DNA from 4 places in the Streptomyces sp. NPDC097617 genome. Region 3 is predicted to be linked to each of the others. Evidence: riboswitches for the same ligand, from Rfam matches in the RefSeq annotation. Region 3 holds a riboswitch; each other region holds the start of a gene.
The links. Region 3 has a riboswitch for cobalamin ahead of ACIQZO_RS16660 (ribonucleoside-diphosphate reductase subunit alpha). Riboswitches for the same ligand answer to the same signal wherever they lie in the genome.

Region 1 (3,173 bases), on a different contig from region 3:
GCCGACGACCATCCGGGCGGCGTGCGGCACCATCAGTCCGACGAAGCCGATGGCTCCGCTGTAGGCGACGAGCACGCCGATGACGAGCGAGGTGAGCACGAAGGCGGCGGCGCGGAAGCGCGCGGTGTCGAGGCCCAGGGTGCGCGCGCCCTCCTCCCCCGCCAGCAGCAGGTCGAGCGGCCGGGCAAGGGCGATGAGCAGGCTTGTGCCGAGGAGCAGCGCGAGGGCGGGCAGGGCCAGTTCGTCCCAGCGGGCCCCGCCGAGGCCGCCGAGCGTCCAGAAGAGGGCGGAGCGGATCTGGTCGGGGTGCGCGGAGAGCACGAGGACGAGGCTGGTGAGCGCGGACAGGACGTACTGGACGGCGACGCCGGCGAGGGTGAGCCGTCCGGTGGTCATGGTTCCGCCGCGCCGGGCCATCGCGTAGACGGCGACGAGCGCGGCCATGGAGCCGGCGAAGGCGGCGAGCGGCAGGCCCATGCCGAACGCGAAGGCCCCCGTACCGAAGACGATCACGAGGACGGCTCCGGCGGAGGCTCCGGACGAGGCGCCGAGCAGGAAGGGGTCGGCGAGCTCATTGCGTACGAGGGCTTGCAGCACGGTGCCCGCGACCGCCAGCCCGGCGCCGACGACGGCCCCGAGGAGGACGCGCGGCAGCCGCACGTCCCAGACGATGGCGGCGAACGCACCGGTGCGCCGCTCACCCGACAGGCCGCCGAGGATGATGTCGAAGACCCGGTCGGGGGCGATCCGTACCGCCCCCAGCACCAGGCCCGCCACCGCCGAGGCGATGAGCGCGACGACCAGGACGAGGAGGACGGCGGCGGTGCGCAGCCTCACGGGGCGGCGGGGTGGAGCTGGCTGCCCAGCGACTCGACGGCGTCGGCGACGCGCACGCCGAGGACGGCCGAGGACAGCGGCAGCACGACGAACCGCTTGTTCTTGACGGCGGGAACCTCGGCGAGCGCGGGGTCGTTCAACAGGCGCTGCTTCTTGGCCTCGACCGTGGTGCCGCCGTAGTCGTAGATGAGGACGACCGCGGGCCGGCGCTCGATGACCTGCTCCCACGAGACGTCGCCGAAGGTGTCCTTGAGGTCGGCGAAGACGTTCGTGCCGCCGGAGAGCGAGACGATCTCGTTGCCGATGCCGTTGCCGCCGGAGGTCGCGGCGGAGGCTTCCCCGGAGTCGTAGACGAAGACGGACGGCCGGGCCCGGTCCTTGACCCGGGTGGTCACGGCGTCGATGCGGCGCTGCTCGTCCTCGACGAGCTTCGCGCCACGCTCGGGCACGCCGAAGGTCCGCGCGACTTCGGTGATCTCGGTCTTCAGCTGGTCGAGGCCGACCTTGCCCTCGGTGCAGTACTCCACGTTGAGACGGGAGTTGATACCGGTCTTGGCGAGTCCCTCGCGGTCGCGGCCCTGCCCCTTGTCGAAGGCGCTGGCGTAGCCGCCGTAGACGAAGTCGGGGTCGGCGCCGAGCAGGACCTCCTTGGAGGGGTACTCCTTGGCCAGCACCTTGATCTTGTCGTAGGCGGGCCGGTACACGGGAAGCACGGCGTCGTCGAGGTAGGCGGACCCGGCGATCCGGTCCTCCAGCCCGAGGGCGAGCAGCAGCTCGGTGGCGTGCTGGTTCATGGCGACCGCGCGCTGCGGCGGGGCCTGGTAGGTGCTGCTCACACCGCAGTTGGTGAGGGTGTACGGAAAGCCGGGCGCGGCGGCGGGGTCCCCGGCGGCCTTGTCCTTCGACGCCTCGGGGGAACCGGCGCACGCGGCCAGGGGTATCAGGAGTGCGACGGGTATGAGCGCGCGCAGGGCGGCGCGGGAACGCGACAGCATGACGGGGCCTCTCCGGGGGATCCGCGTCCCCTGGTCGACGTGAAAGAGCGAGCAGAGGCGGTGCGTCAGTGTCTGACTCCCGGCCCCCCACGGGGGAACGACCGGTCACAGTGGCGGGACCGCACCGGAATCACACCGGTTTCCTGTCCTGCACCGCCTGGGTAACGCGCCCAGTCTGCCAGAAGGCGGCCAGGCCACCGGCCCCCAAGGCCCGGCCCCCCCGGCCTGCCCCACATCCGCCGGGCCCCGCCGTTGGAGGCCGCGTCGGTGAGTTGCCGCCTGCAGCGATCTGAGGTCCGAGAATTCCTCCCGCACCACTCGGCGCCTGACGCGTAGGTACCGTCGAACGTTCGCTCCCCGCAGCGGAACGCAGCCACAGGCGATCCACTGCGGAGGTGTGGCGACGCCTTACGAGACGTCAGCTCGAACTGCGTCCCCGATGAGTCCGTCGGTGTAGGTCACGGTCTTCGCTGTGAAGCTGCCCTTGCCCGTAATGCTGCCCGTGACGTTCTCCCCGGGGGCGAGGTCGACGGTTGCGATCTGGTTCTCGTCAGCGGCCAGTTCGATGGTGTGCTTGGTACCCGCGGTGTCGGTGATCGTGAAATAGAGCGGGTTGACGCTGATCTCCTTGCTGCTGTTGTTGGTGACGGTGACGGACACGCTGGTGTAGCCATCGCCCTTCGCCAGAATCGACGCCTTGAACGCCGCCTTCTTCGCCACCACGGCGACCGCCGACTTCTTCTCGGGCGCGGCCGATGTCTTCGTGTCGGCCGACTTCGCGGGCACCGACGGCGCTGCGGCCTGCGACGTGTCAGGATCCTTCGTTGCCGTTGCCTTGTCGTCCCCGTCGCCGCCGCCGAGTAGCGCGCCGATGATGCCGAGGAGGACTAACAGGCCCACGATGCCGAGGCACGAGAACCCAACGATCTTTCCGGCGCTGGCCTTCTTGGGCTGCGGTGGGGGTGGGTATCCGAATCCGCCCTGCTGGCCGGTCGGTGGAAACTGCTGCGACATGAGAACCCCCAGGGGACTGGTGCGAATGCGGTCACCGTATGGGCGGACGGGTGACAAGGGGCGGCAGTGTCCGAACCGTGACAATCAAAAGTTCAACCACTGGGTCGGATCCATCCTCGAACGTTCCCACGGGGGTTGCTCCGCACTCGCCCCGGGAGCGGGTGAACGGATCCACCAAACGGGGAATGGGCGCTTTCGTGCGTCCGGGGTCAGGCGTGGCCGAGCGCCTCGATGGCGCTGACGACCAGCGCGCGGGCGGCGGCGCCGTATACGGCCATGCCGCGCAGCTGCTCGAACGCCTTCAAGTAAAGCGCGATCTCCGTGGGC
Region 2 (3,173 bases), on a different contig from region 3:
CTCGCACGCCCGCACACGCAGATCCGCACACCATTCCGAATGATCACCTGCACGGGTGACGCGCGCACCGCCCAATGGGCGGCACACGGGCGGCGCGCGAACGGCACACAGCTGCGCCCGTTCGCTCAGCCCTTCGCGGCGGGGTCGAGCGGCCGCTTGTAGTACCGCCAGGGGAACCAGCCCGCGCCGACGGGGATCCAGCCCTCCGCCTCCATCCGCCGGTGGCGGCCGCCGGAGGAGAGCGTCACCCGGCAGTGCTCCCACGGGTGCGCGGAGGCCTCCACCTCGAGGAAGAGGGGGCCGTAGCCGACCAGGTGCCAGCCCTCGCGTCCGGCCTGCACACCGGCACCCTGCGCGTGACCGGCGCGACCCTGCACTACGAAGTACGCGGCCGGGGCCCGCTCCTGCTGCTGATCCCCGGAGGGGCGGGCGGCGCGGCCTCCTTCGACGAGATCGCCGACGACCTGGCCGCCGAGTACACCGTCGCGACGTACGATCCGCGCGGCATGTCCGGGAGCACCCTGGACGACCCCGCGGCCGCGCAGCGGGTGGCCGAGCACGCCGATGACGCCCTGCGGATACTGGATCTGCTCTCCCCCGGTGCGCCCGCCCGGGTGTTCGGCACCAGCTCGGGCGCGATCGTCGCCCTGCACCTGCTCACCGCGCGCCCCGAGCGCATCGAACGCGTCATCGCGCACGAGCCGCCGGTGGTGGAGGTGCTGCCGGACGCGCCCGCGCACCGGGCTCTCCTGGCCCGCGTACGGGAGACGCTCGACGGTCAGGGGCTCATGCCGGCGATGGCCGTGTTCGCCGCGGGCCTGAAGAAGGAAGGCAAGACCGCCGGGCCGAAGTCCGCGGTCGAGCTTCCGCCACAGGCGACGGCCCGGGCCGAGCGGACGATGGTCAACCTGCCGTACTTCGTCGGGCGGATCGTGCCCGCCTTCATGTCCTACGCCCCTGACGTAGACCGGCTGGAGGCGCTGGCGGACCGGCTCGTGCTCGCCGGCGGGGAGGACTCCCGCGGCGAACTGCCGTACCGTCCGGCCGCTTTCCTGGCCGAGCGGTTCGGCGCGGAGCTCCAGCACTTCCCCGGCGGGCACACCGGCCGGACGACGCACCCCGCCGGGTTCGGCGAACGGCTCCGGAAGGCGTTGCGCGCGTAGCGGGCCGGGCGGGATCCTCACCGTCGACCCCGACCTGCGCAGCCACGTGCCGTACCCGGTGATCGCGGACCGCTGTCCGCTGGCTCCGGACCGCTGACTCCGGACCGCTGACTCCGGACCGCTGACTCCGGACGGCAGGCCGCAGGCCGCACCGCAGGGGCGTGTCTCATTTCCGTCGTCCGGCATGTGGACGGCTGCACTCGCCCTCCAGTGACTCCGCCTAGTGTGGTTTCCGCAGCTGGTTCGCCCCGTCCGCCAGGCGGGATGCGTCGTAAGAGGGAACCCGGTGGGAATCCGGGACTGCCCCGCAGCGGTGAGCGGGAACGACCGCCGTCATACGCACTGGGACCGGACAACGGTCCTGGGAAGCGACGGCCAGTAGGTGCCCGCCGGGAGAGCCCGGCAGGCGTGCCCGCGAGTCCGAAGACCTGCCCGTTGCCCGCACGCGACCGTTCGCGTGCGGCCATTTCGGTGACCTCGTGGGCGGGTCGGCGTACACAGCGAGCGGCGCGTACGGGATTTCCCGCGACGTGGGCCGCCCGCTCTGGCGTTTCCCTTCGCGTCCGCGTCCCGTCGCCGGGATGTTCAGGACACATCTCGCGAAGGAGAGTTCCGTGACATCGAAGCCCGCAGCCGCGGCGGCACGCGCCACCGTGTACGGCTACCCCCGCCAGGGCCAGAACCGCGAACTGAAGAAGGCCGTCGAGGGCTACTGGAAGGGCCGGGTCACCGCGGACGCCCTCCGGGAGACCGCGGCCGGCCTCCGCCGTGCGAACTGGCGGCAGTTGGCCGACGCCGGCATCACCGAGGTGCCGACCGGTGACTTCTCGTACTACGACCACGTCCTGGACACCAGTGTCATGGTCGGGGCCGTTCCCGAACGGCACCGCGCGGCCGTCGAGGCCGGCGCGCTCGACGGTTTCTTCGCGATGGCCCGCGGCACCCAGGACGTCGCCCCGCTGGAGATGACCAAGTGGTTCGACACCAACTACCACTACCTCGTCCCCGAACTCGGCCCCGACACCGTCTTCACCGCCGACTCCACCAAGCAGGTCGCCGAGCTGCGGGAAGCCCTCGCGCTGGACCACACGGCCCGCCCGGTCCTGGTCGGCCCCGTCACCTACCTGCTGCTGGCCAAGCCCGCCCCCGGCGTGGCCGATGACTTCCAGCCGATCACCCTGCTCGACCGGCTGCTGCCGGTCTACGCCGAAGTCCTGGCCGACCTGCGCGCCGCCGGGGCCGAGTGGGTGCAGTTGGACGAGCCCGCCCTGGTCCAGGACCGCACCCCCGCCGACCTGAACGCCGCCGCCCGCGCCTACCGTGAGCTCGGCGCGCCGGCCGACCGTCCCAAGCTGCTCGTCGCCTCCTACTTCGGCCGGCTCGGCGACGCCCTCCCGGTGCTCGCCGCGGCCCCCGTCGAGGGACTCGCCCTGGACTTCACCGACGGCGCCTTCGCAAACCTCGACGACCTCGCCGCCGTCGGCGGACTGCCCGGCAAGCGGCTCGTCGCCGGTGTGGTCAACGGCCGCAACATCTGGATCAACGACTACCAGAAGTCCCTGAGCACCCTCGGCACCCTGCTCGGCCTCGCCGACCGGGTCGACGTCGCGGCGTCCTGCTCCCTGCTGCACGTCCCGCTGGACGCCGACGCCGAACGCGAGATCGACCCCCAGATCCGGCGCTGGCTTGCCTTCGCCCGCCAGAAGACCACCGAGATCACCACCCTCGCCCGCGGCCTCGCCCAGGGCACGGACGCCATCGCCGCCGAACTCGCCGCCAACCGGGCCGACCTCGCCTCCCGCACCGGCTCCGCCATCACCCACGACCCGGCCGTACGCGCCCGCACCGCGGCCGTCACCGACGCGGACGGCCGCCGCGCCCAGCCGTACGAGGAGCGGACCGCCGCCCAGCGCGCGCACCTGGGGCTGCCCCTGCTCCCGACGACCACCATCGGGTCGTTCCCGCAGACGAACGAGCTGCGCACCGCGCGCGCCGACCTGCGCGCCGGTC
Region 3 (3,173 bases):
ACACCGCGGGCGGTACGGGTCTGCTCCCAGGCCGGCAGCGGGCCGCTGCGCTCGGCGAGGTCGCACGAGGCCTCGTAGGCGGCCAGCATGATGCGCTCGGAGAGCTTGGTGGACAGGGCCTTCGCCTCGGGGGAGTCGAAGGGCAGCTTCAGCTTGAAGAAGACGTCCTGGAGGCCCATCGCGCCCAGGCCCACCGGCCGCCAGCGGGCGTTGGAGCGGCCGGCCTGCTCGGTCGGGTAGAAGTTGATGTCCACCACGCGGTCGAGGAAGGTGACGGCGGTGCGGACGGTCTCGTCGATCCGCTCCCAGTCGATCTCGGGGCCGTCCGCCGTGTCGATGACGAACGCGCCCAGGTTGACCGATCCGAGGTTGCAGACGGCGGTCTCGCCGTCGTTGGTGACCTCGATGATCTCGGTGCACAGGTTCGAGGAGTGCACGACGGTGCCCGGCTCGGCGGTCTGGTTCGCCGTGCGGTTGGAGGCGTCCTTGAAGGTCATCCAGCCCTGGCCGGTCTGCGCGAGGGTGCGCATCATCCGGCCGTACAGCTCGCGGGCGGGCATGCTCTTGCGGGCCAGGCCGTCCGCCTCGGCCTTGCGGTAGGCGGCGTCGAACGCGTCGCCCCACAGGTCGACCAGCTCGGGCACGTCGGCCGGGGAGAATAGCGACCAGTCGGCGTCGGCGTTCACGCGGCGCATGAACTCGTCCGGCACCCAGTGGGCGAGGTTCAGGTTGTGCGTACGGCGCTGGTCCTCACCGGTGTTGTCGCGGAGCTCCAGGAACTCCTCGATGTCCGCGTGCCAGGTCTCCAGGTAGACGGCGGCGGCGCCCTTGCGGCGGCCGCCCTGGTTCACGGCGGCGACGGAGGCGTCGAGCGTCTTCAGGAACGGCACGATGCCGTTGGAGTGGCCGTTGGTGCCGCGGATCAGCGAACCGCGGGCGCGGATGCGGGAGTACGAGAGGCCGATGCCGCCGGCGTGCTTGGAGAGGCGGGCGACCTGGTGGTAGCGGTCGTAGATCGAGTCGAGCTCGTCCAGCGGGGAGTCCAGCAGGTAGCAGGAGGACATCTGCGGGTGCCGGGTGCCGGAGTTGAAGAGCGTGGGGGAGGACGGCAGGTAGTCCAGGCGGCTCATCAGCCGGTACAGCGAGGCCACTTCCTCGACGGCCTGCACGCTGTCGTCCGCGGCGAGACCGCAGGCCACGCGCAGCATGAAGTACTGCGGGGTCTCGATGACCTGACGGGTGATCGGGTGGCGCAGCAGGTAGCGGCTGTGCAGGGTGCGCAGGCCGAAGAAGCCGAAGCGGTCGTCGGCGCCCTCGGTGAGGGTGAGCTCGACGAGCGAGTCCAGGCGGCTCGCGTGGGTCCGGACGAACTCGGCCGTGCGGTCGGCGATGAGCCCCTCGCGGTGGCCGACCTCGACGGAGGCCGAGAAGGAGGTCGAGCCCTGGCTCGCGGCCTCGTCGCGCACGGCCAGCGTCAGCAGGCGGGCGGCGAGCCGGGAGTAGGCCGGATCCTCGGAGATCAGACCGGCGGCGGCCTCCGTGGCCAGTCCGCGCAGTTCGGCGTCGTCGGCGGCGGAGCTGCGGCCGCGCAGCGCGGAGGCCGCGACCCGGCCGGGGTCGGTGTCGGGGAGGTCCGCCGTCAGTTCGGTGAGGGTACGCAGCAGCGTGGCCCCCGGGCCCTCGGTGTTGTCGCCAGAAGTGGACTCGGCGCGCGGTGCGGAAGGCGCGATGGTCACGGCGGGAGCTCTCCCTCGCTCGGCCCGGTCATCGGCGGAGCGGGGCGCGAGCGGGCGCATGCGGGCGCGACGAGAACGCGTACCCCGCATGGCGTCCACCGGCCCAACCGCGAGGCCCGGACGTGTCGGCACCCGGTTCGGTCGAGCCGGGCGCGCTGTCGGCAGGTCCTCGGACTTGGCGTCCGGTAGCCGGACACTTCATACCGTTGCGGGACAGTTCCGGATTCGCACCGGATTCCCCTGCGGCGACAGCAGGCATGAGCATACATGTGGGGGCGGCCCGTTGCTGCAACCCCCACATGTAGTGTCGGCGTGGCTACAGCTTGAGCCGATACGTGAGGAGTGTCAGGTCTTCGATCGGCGCCCAGTCCCGTTCCGGCGTGCGGACGAAGCCCAGCCGGACGTAGATCCGGTGGGCGCCGGCCATGCTGCGCTGGGTGGAGAGCACGAGGCCCGTGACCCCCTCGATGGCCCGCGCCCGCTCGATGCACGCCCGCACCAGCGCGTCGCCGGCGCCCTGGCCGCGCGCCTCGTGGGCCACCGCGAGCATCCGGAACTCCGCCTCGTCGGGTGCGGCGATGTCGGCGAGCGGACTGCCGGGCGCGGCGAAGGTCACGCCGCCCAGCAGGCGGCCGTCCCGCTCGGCGACGAGCACCTCGCCCCGGGCGGCGCGGCCGGCCACGTCGCGGAGCACGTCCAGGTAGGGGTCCTCCTCGTTGAAGTCCAGATGCCCGTCGGCGAGGTAGGCCCGGGCCGTGATCTCACCCAGATCCGCATAGTCGGCGGGCAGCGCCGTTCTGATCACCATGTCCATGCGGTCGAGTGTGCAGGACGGGTGTCGGCGGGCGCCGCTATCGTCGGAGAAGCACCGTCGAGGAAGGTGAGCGAGGCATGGCCGTGATGACCGATCGCCCCCACATGCTGACCGAGGAGTTCGAGACCCTCGCCCGTATAGGCGCCAGAGAGGTGGAGGGGCTGCGGTTGGAATTCATCGACGGGAAGCTGGGGGTCAAGGCGGTGCCTGATGGAGATCACGACCGAGTCGTGGTGTGGCTGTCCCGCATGTGCATGCAGCACCGGCCCGAGGTCTGGCTCCACGTCGAACGCGGCCTGAAGGTCGAGCAGTACCGTTCGGGTCGGGCCCGCCCGGATGCTTCCCTGGCCCCGGACGGCGCATTCGAAGGGCAGGGGGAGTGGGCCGACCCGGCTCCTGTGCTGATGGTCGTCGAGGTTACGTCGTACGACTCCGACACCGATGAACGCGATCGTAGGGCGAAGCCCCGCGCCTACGCGGCGACCGGCATCCCCGTCTACCTGCTCATCGACCGGGACAACTGCCTGGTACATGTCCACAGCGATCCCGACGGGAAGCTGTACGAGACGGTGCGCACCATCCCCTTCGGTAAGGATGTCGAGCTGCCCGAACCCGTCGGGTTC
Region 4 (3,173 bases), on a different contig from region 3:
GGATGGTGAAGCTCGCGCCCTCCTTGGCCCCGGAGGGCCAGCGCGAGGTGACGGTCTTGGTGCGGGTGTAGAAGCGGATGGAGTCGGGGCCGTGCTGGTTCAGGTCGCCGAAGCCGGACCGCTTCCAGCCGCCGAAGGTGTGGTAGGCGACGGGCACGGGGATCGGCACGTTGACGCCGACCATGCCGGCGCCCACCCGGCGGGTGAAGTCGCGCGCCGTGTCGCCGTCGCGGGTGAAGATCGCGACGCCGTTGCCGTAGGGGTGCTCGGTGGGCAGCCGCAGGGCTTCCTCGTAGTCGGCGGCCCGTACGACGGACAGCACCGGGCCGAAGATCTCCTCGCGGTAGATCCGCATCTGCGGGGTCACGCGGTCGAAGAGGGTGGCTCCGGCGAAGTAGCCGTTCTCGTGCCCGGGCAGGGTGAACCCGCGTCCGTCGACGACGAGTTCGGCGCCTTCGGTGGCTCCGATTCCGACGTAGCGGTTCACCCGGTCGAGGGCGTCCCGGCTGACCAGCGGCCCGAAGTCGGACCCGGGGTCGTCGGAGCGGCCCACGCGCAGCGTGGCGATGCGCTCCGTCAACTTGGCGACCAGTGCGTTCGCTGTCTCCTCGCCGACGGGGACGGCGACGGCGATGGCCATGCAGCCCTCGCCGGCCGAGCCGTAGCCGGCGCCGATGAGCGCCTCCACGGCCTGGTCCAGGTCGGCGTCGGGCATGACGATCATGTGGTTCTTGGCGCCGCCGAAGCACTGGGCGCGCTTGCCGTGGGCGGCGGCGGTGGCGTAGATGTGCGCGGCGATCGGGGTGGAGCCGACGAAGCCGAGGGCCTGTACGCGCGGGTCCTCGAGGAGGGTGTCGACGGCCTCCTTGCCGCCGTTGACCACATTGAGCACACCCGGCGGCAGGCCGGCCTCGAGGAACAGCTCGGCGAGGCGCAGCGGGACGGACGGGTCGCGCTCGGAGGGCTTCAGGATGAAGGAGTTGCCGCAGGCCAGAGCGGGCGCGGCCTGCCACAGGGGGATCATCGCGGGGAAGTTGAAGGGGGTGATGCCGGCGACCACGCCCAGCGGCGAGCGCAGTGAATGGACGTCGATGCCGGTGCCGGCGTTGTCGGTGAATTCACCCTTGAGCAGGTGCGGGATTCCGGCCGCGAACTCGACCACCTCCAAACCGCGTTGCAGGTCGCCGTGGGCGTCGGCGACGGTCTTGCCGTGCTCGGCGGACAGCAGCCGGGCCAGCGCGTCACGTTCGCCCTCGACGAGCTGGAGGAAGCGCAGCATGACGCGGGCGCGCCGCTGCGGATTCCACTGGCCCCATTCCTGCTGGGCCTCCTCGGCGTTGGCGATCGCCGCCTCGGTGTCGGCGCGTCCGGCCAGCGGGACCCGGGCCTGGACCGTGCCGGTGTTGGGGTCGTACACGTCGGCGAAGAGACCGGACGTGCCGGTGGTGTGCTTTCCGCCGATGAAGTGGGTGAGCTCGCGGACCATCGAAGCCTGCTCTCGTCAGGTGAGGATCCGAGGAAGGCGCGGCGCGGGGCGCGGTACGGCACCGATCGGGGTGCGCACCGCGGATCCGGCCGCGGGACAGGGGAGGGCGGGGCGCCCTCGTCGAGTCACGAACGCGGGGACAGGGCCTCGCCGTTCGGATACTCCGCCGGATCACCTGGGCCGTGGTCACGTACCGGTGCCATGCGTGTCTGCTCCATCCTCGTGGACAACACGGAACACCCCACGGCCGGTATCCTGACTCCTGGATCAACGCACGCTCTTCGGCCTTCCCGACGGATGGATTCCGTCAGTGGCCTGTACTGCTGAAGAGCGCACTTCCCAGTCACAGTGGCGGGACCGCGCCGGATTCACACCGGCTTCCCTGCACCGCGGGCTTGCCACGAACATATAGTTGGACGTCCTAGTAAGTCCACCCCCGAGTGGCGGCGCGGACGGGTGAAAGGCCCCCGGACCAGGGCCTACAGTCGGAGAATGCGCATTGTTTCGCTGCTGCCCGCGGCCACCGACATCGTGGCGGAACTCGGGCTCGCCGCCGATCTGGTGGGTCGTACCCACGAGTGCGACTGGCCCCCGCGGGCCGTGGCCGGCGTGCCCGTGGTGACCTCCGCCGAGTTCTCGGCGGACACCCTGAGCAGCCGGGAGATCTCCGACGCCGTCGGCGGCGCCGCGCACAGCGGATCCTCGCTCTACACCCTCGACACGGAAGCCCTCGGCGCCCTGGCTCCCGAGGCGGTCCTGACCCAGGACCTGTGCGACGTCTGCGCCGTCTCCTACGCGGGGGTCAGCCGGGCGGTACGGGTCCTGGACCGCGGGCCCCGGGTGCTGAGTCTGGAGCCGCGCACCCTGGGCGACGTACTGGACTGCCTGGTCACGGTGGGTGAGCTGCTCGGTGTGGGGGAACGCGCCCGGGAGCGGCGGAAGGCGCTCGCCGCGCGCCTCGATGCCGTACGGGCGCGGACCGCAGGACGGCCGCGGCCCCGCGTCGTGGCGATCGAATGGCTCGACCCCCTCTGGCCGGCCGGCCACTGGGTGCCCGAGCAGATCACCTGCGCGGGTGGCGAGCCCCTGATCGCCGCCCCGGGCGAGCACACCCGGCCCATGGACTGGGAGGCGGTCCGAGCCGCCCGCCCGGACGTACTCCTGGTCGTGCCCTGCGGGTTCAGTCCGGAGCGCACCCTGCGCGAGCGGGCGCTGCTGACGTCCCTGCCCCGGTGGGAGGACCTGCCGGCGGTGCGGTCCGGTGAGGTGTGGGTGCTGGACGGTCCCGCCTACTTCAACCGGCCGGGCCCCCGCGTGGTGCGCGGCGCGGAGGTGCTGGCGCACGCACTGCACGGGGTCCGGGTCGGCGAGCCGGTGACGGCGGCCGAAGCCTTCCGACTGGACCAAAGCTGATGGGCTCCGGCTGACGGGTGCGGGCCGACGGGTGCCGCCCGGCGCGGGCCGCGCCATGTCACGGTGTACGGTCGGCGACCCGGTACGGGACGAAGGTGCTGGTGTTCTCGTCCACGGCCAGCGGGCGCCCGAGCGGCGGCACGGCCCGCTGGGGGCAGTCGAGCCGTTCGCAGAGGCGGCAGCCCATGCCGATGGGCGTGGCCGCCGCGGTGTTGTCCAGGTCGAGGCCGTCGGAGTAGACGAGCCGGGAGGCGTGCCGGATCTCGCAGCCCAG

Region 1: it holds a riboswitch for cobalamin, as region 3 does, so the genes downstream of both, ACIQZO_RS03675 (ABC transporter substrate-binding protein) here and ACIQZO_RS16660 (ribonucleoside-diphosphate reductase subunit alpha) in region 3, are expected to answer to the same signal.
Region 2: it holds a riboswitch for cobalamin, as region 3 does, so the genes downstream of both, metE (5-methyltetrahydropteroyltriglutamate--homocysteine S-methyltransferase) here and ACIQZO_RS16660 (ribonucleoside-diphosphate reductase subunit alpha) in region 3, are expected to answer to the same signal.
Region 4: it holds a riboswitch for cobalamin, as region 3 does, so the genes downstream of both, ACIQZO_RS05080 (CoA-acylating methylmalonate-semialdehyde dehydrogenase) here and ACIQZO_RS16660 (ribonucleoside-diphosphate reductase subunit alpha) in region 3, are expected to answer to the same signal.

What each region holds. Positions count from the first base shown of each region.
Region 1 is NZ_JBIWCL010000002.1:100,800-103,972, forward strand. Features, by position in the region: gene ACIQZO_RS03670 (FecCD family ABC transporter permease) at 1-837, opposite strand, end outside; gene ACIQZO_RS03675 (ABC transporter substrate-binding protein) at 834-1,829, opposite strand; cobalamin riboswitch at 1,878-2,017, opposite strand; gene ACIQZO_RS03680 (DUF4352 domain-containing protein) at 2,241-2,846, opposite strand; gene ACIQZO_RS03685 (helix-turn-helix domain-containing protein) at 3,056-3,173, opposite strand, start outside.
Region 2 is NZ_JBIWCL010000002.1:377,040-380,212, forward strand. Features, by position in the region: gene ACIQZO_RS05025 (hypothetical protein) at 126-341, opposite strand; gene ACIQZO_RS05030 (alpha/beta fold hydrolase) at 357-1,163, shown strand; cobalamin riboswitch at 1,386-1,614, shown strand; gene metE (5-methyltetrahydropteroyltriglutamate--homocysteine S-methyltransferase) at 1,778-3,173, shown strand, end outside.
Region 3 is NZ_JBIWCL010000008.1:229,179-232,351, forward strand. Features, by position in the region: gene ACIQZO_RS16660 (ribonucleoside-diphosphate reductase subunit alpha) at 1-1,736, opposite strand, end outside; cobalamin riboswitch at 1,879-2,008, opposite strand; gene ACIQZO_RS16665 (GNAT family N-acetyltransferase) at 2,053-2,550, opposite strand; gene ACIQZO_RS16670 (Uma2 family endonuclease) at 2,628-3,173, shown strand, end outside.
Region 4 is NZ_JBIWCL010000002.1:388,470-391,642, forward strand. Features, by position in the region: gene ACIQZO_RS05080 (CoA-acylating methylmalonate-semialdehyde dehydrogenase) at 1-1,486, opposite strand, end outside; cobalamin riboswitch at 1,714-1,904, opposite strand; gene ACIQZO_RS05085 (cobalamin-binding protein) at 1,979-2,899, shown strand; gene ACIQZO_RS05090 (short-chain fatty acyl-CoA regulator family protein) at 2,958-3,173, opposite strand, start outside.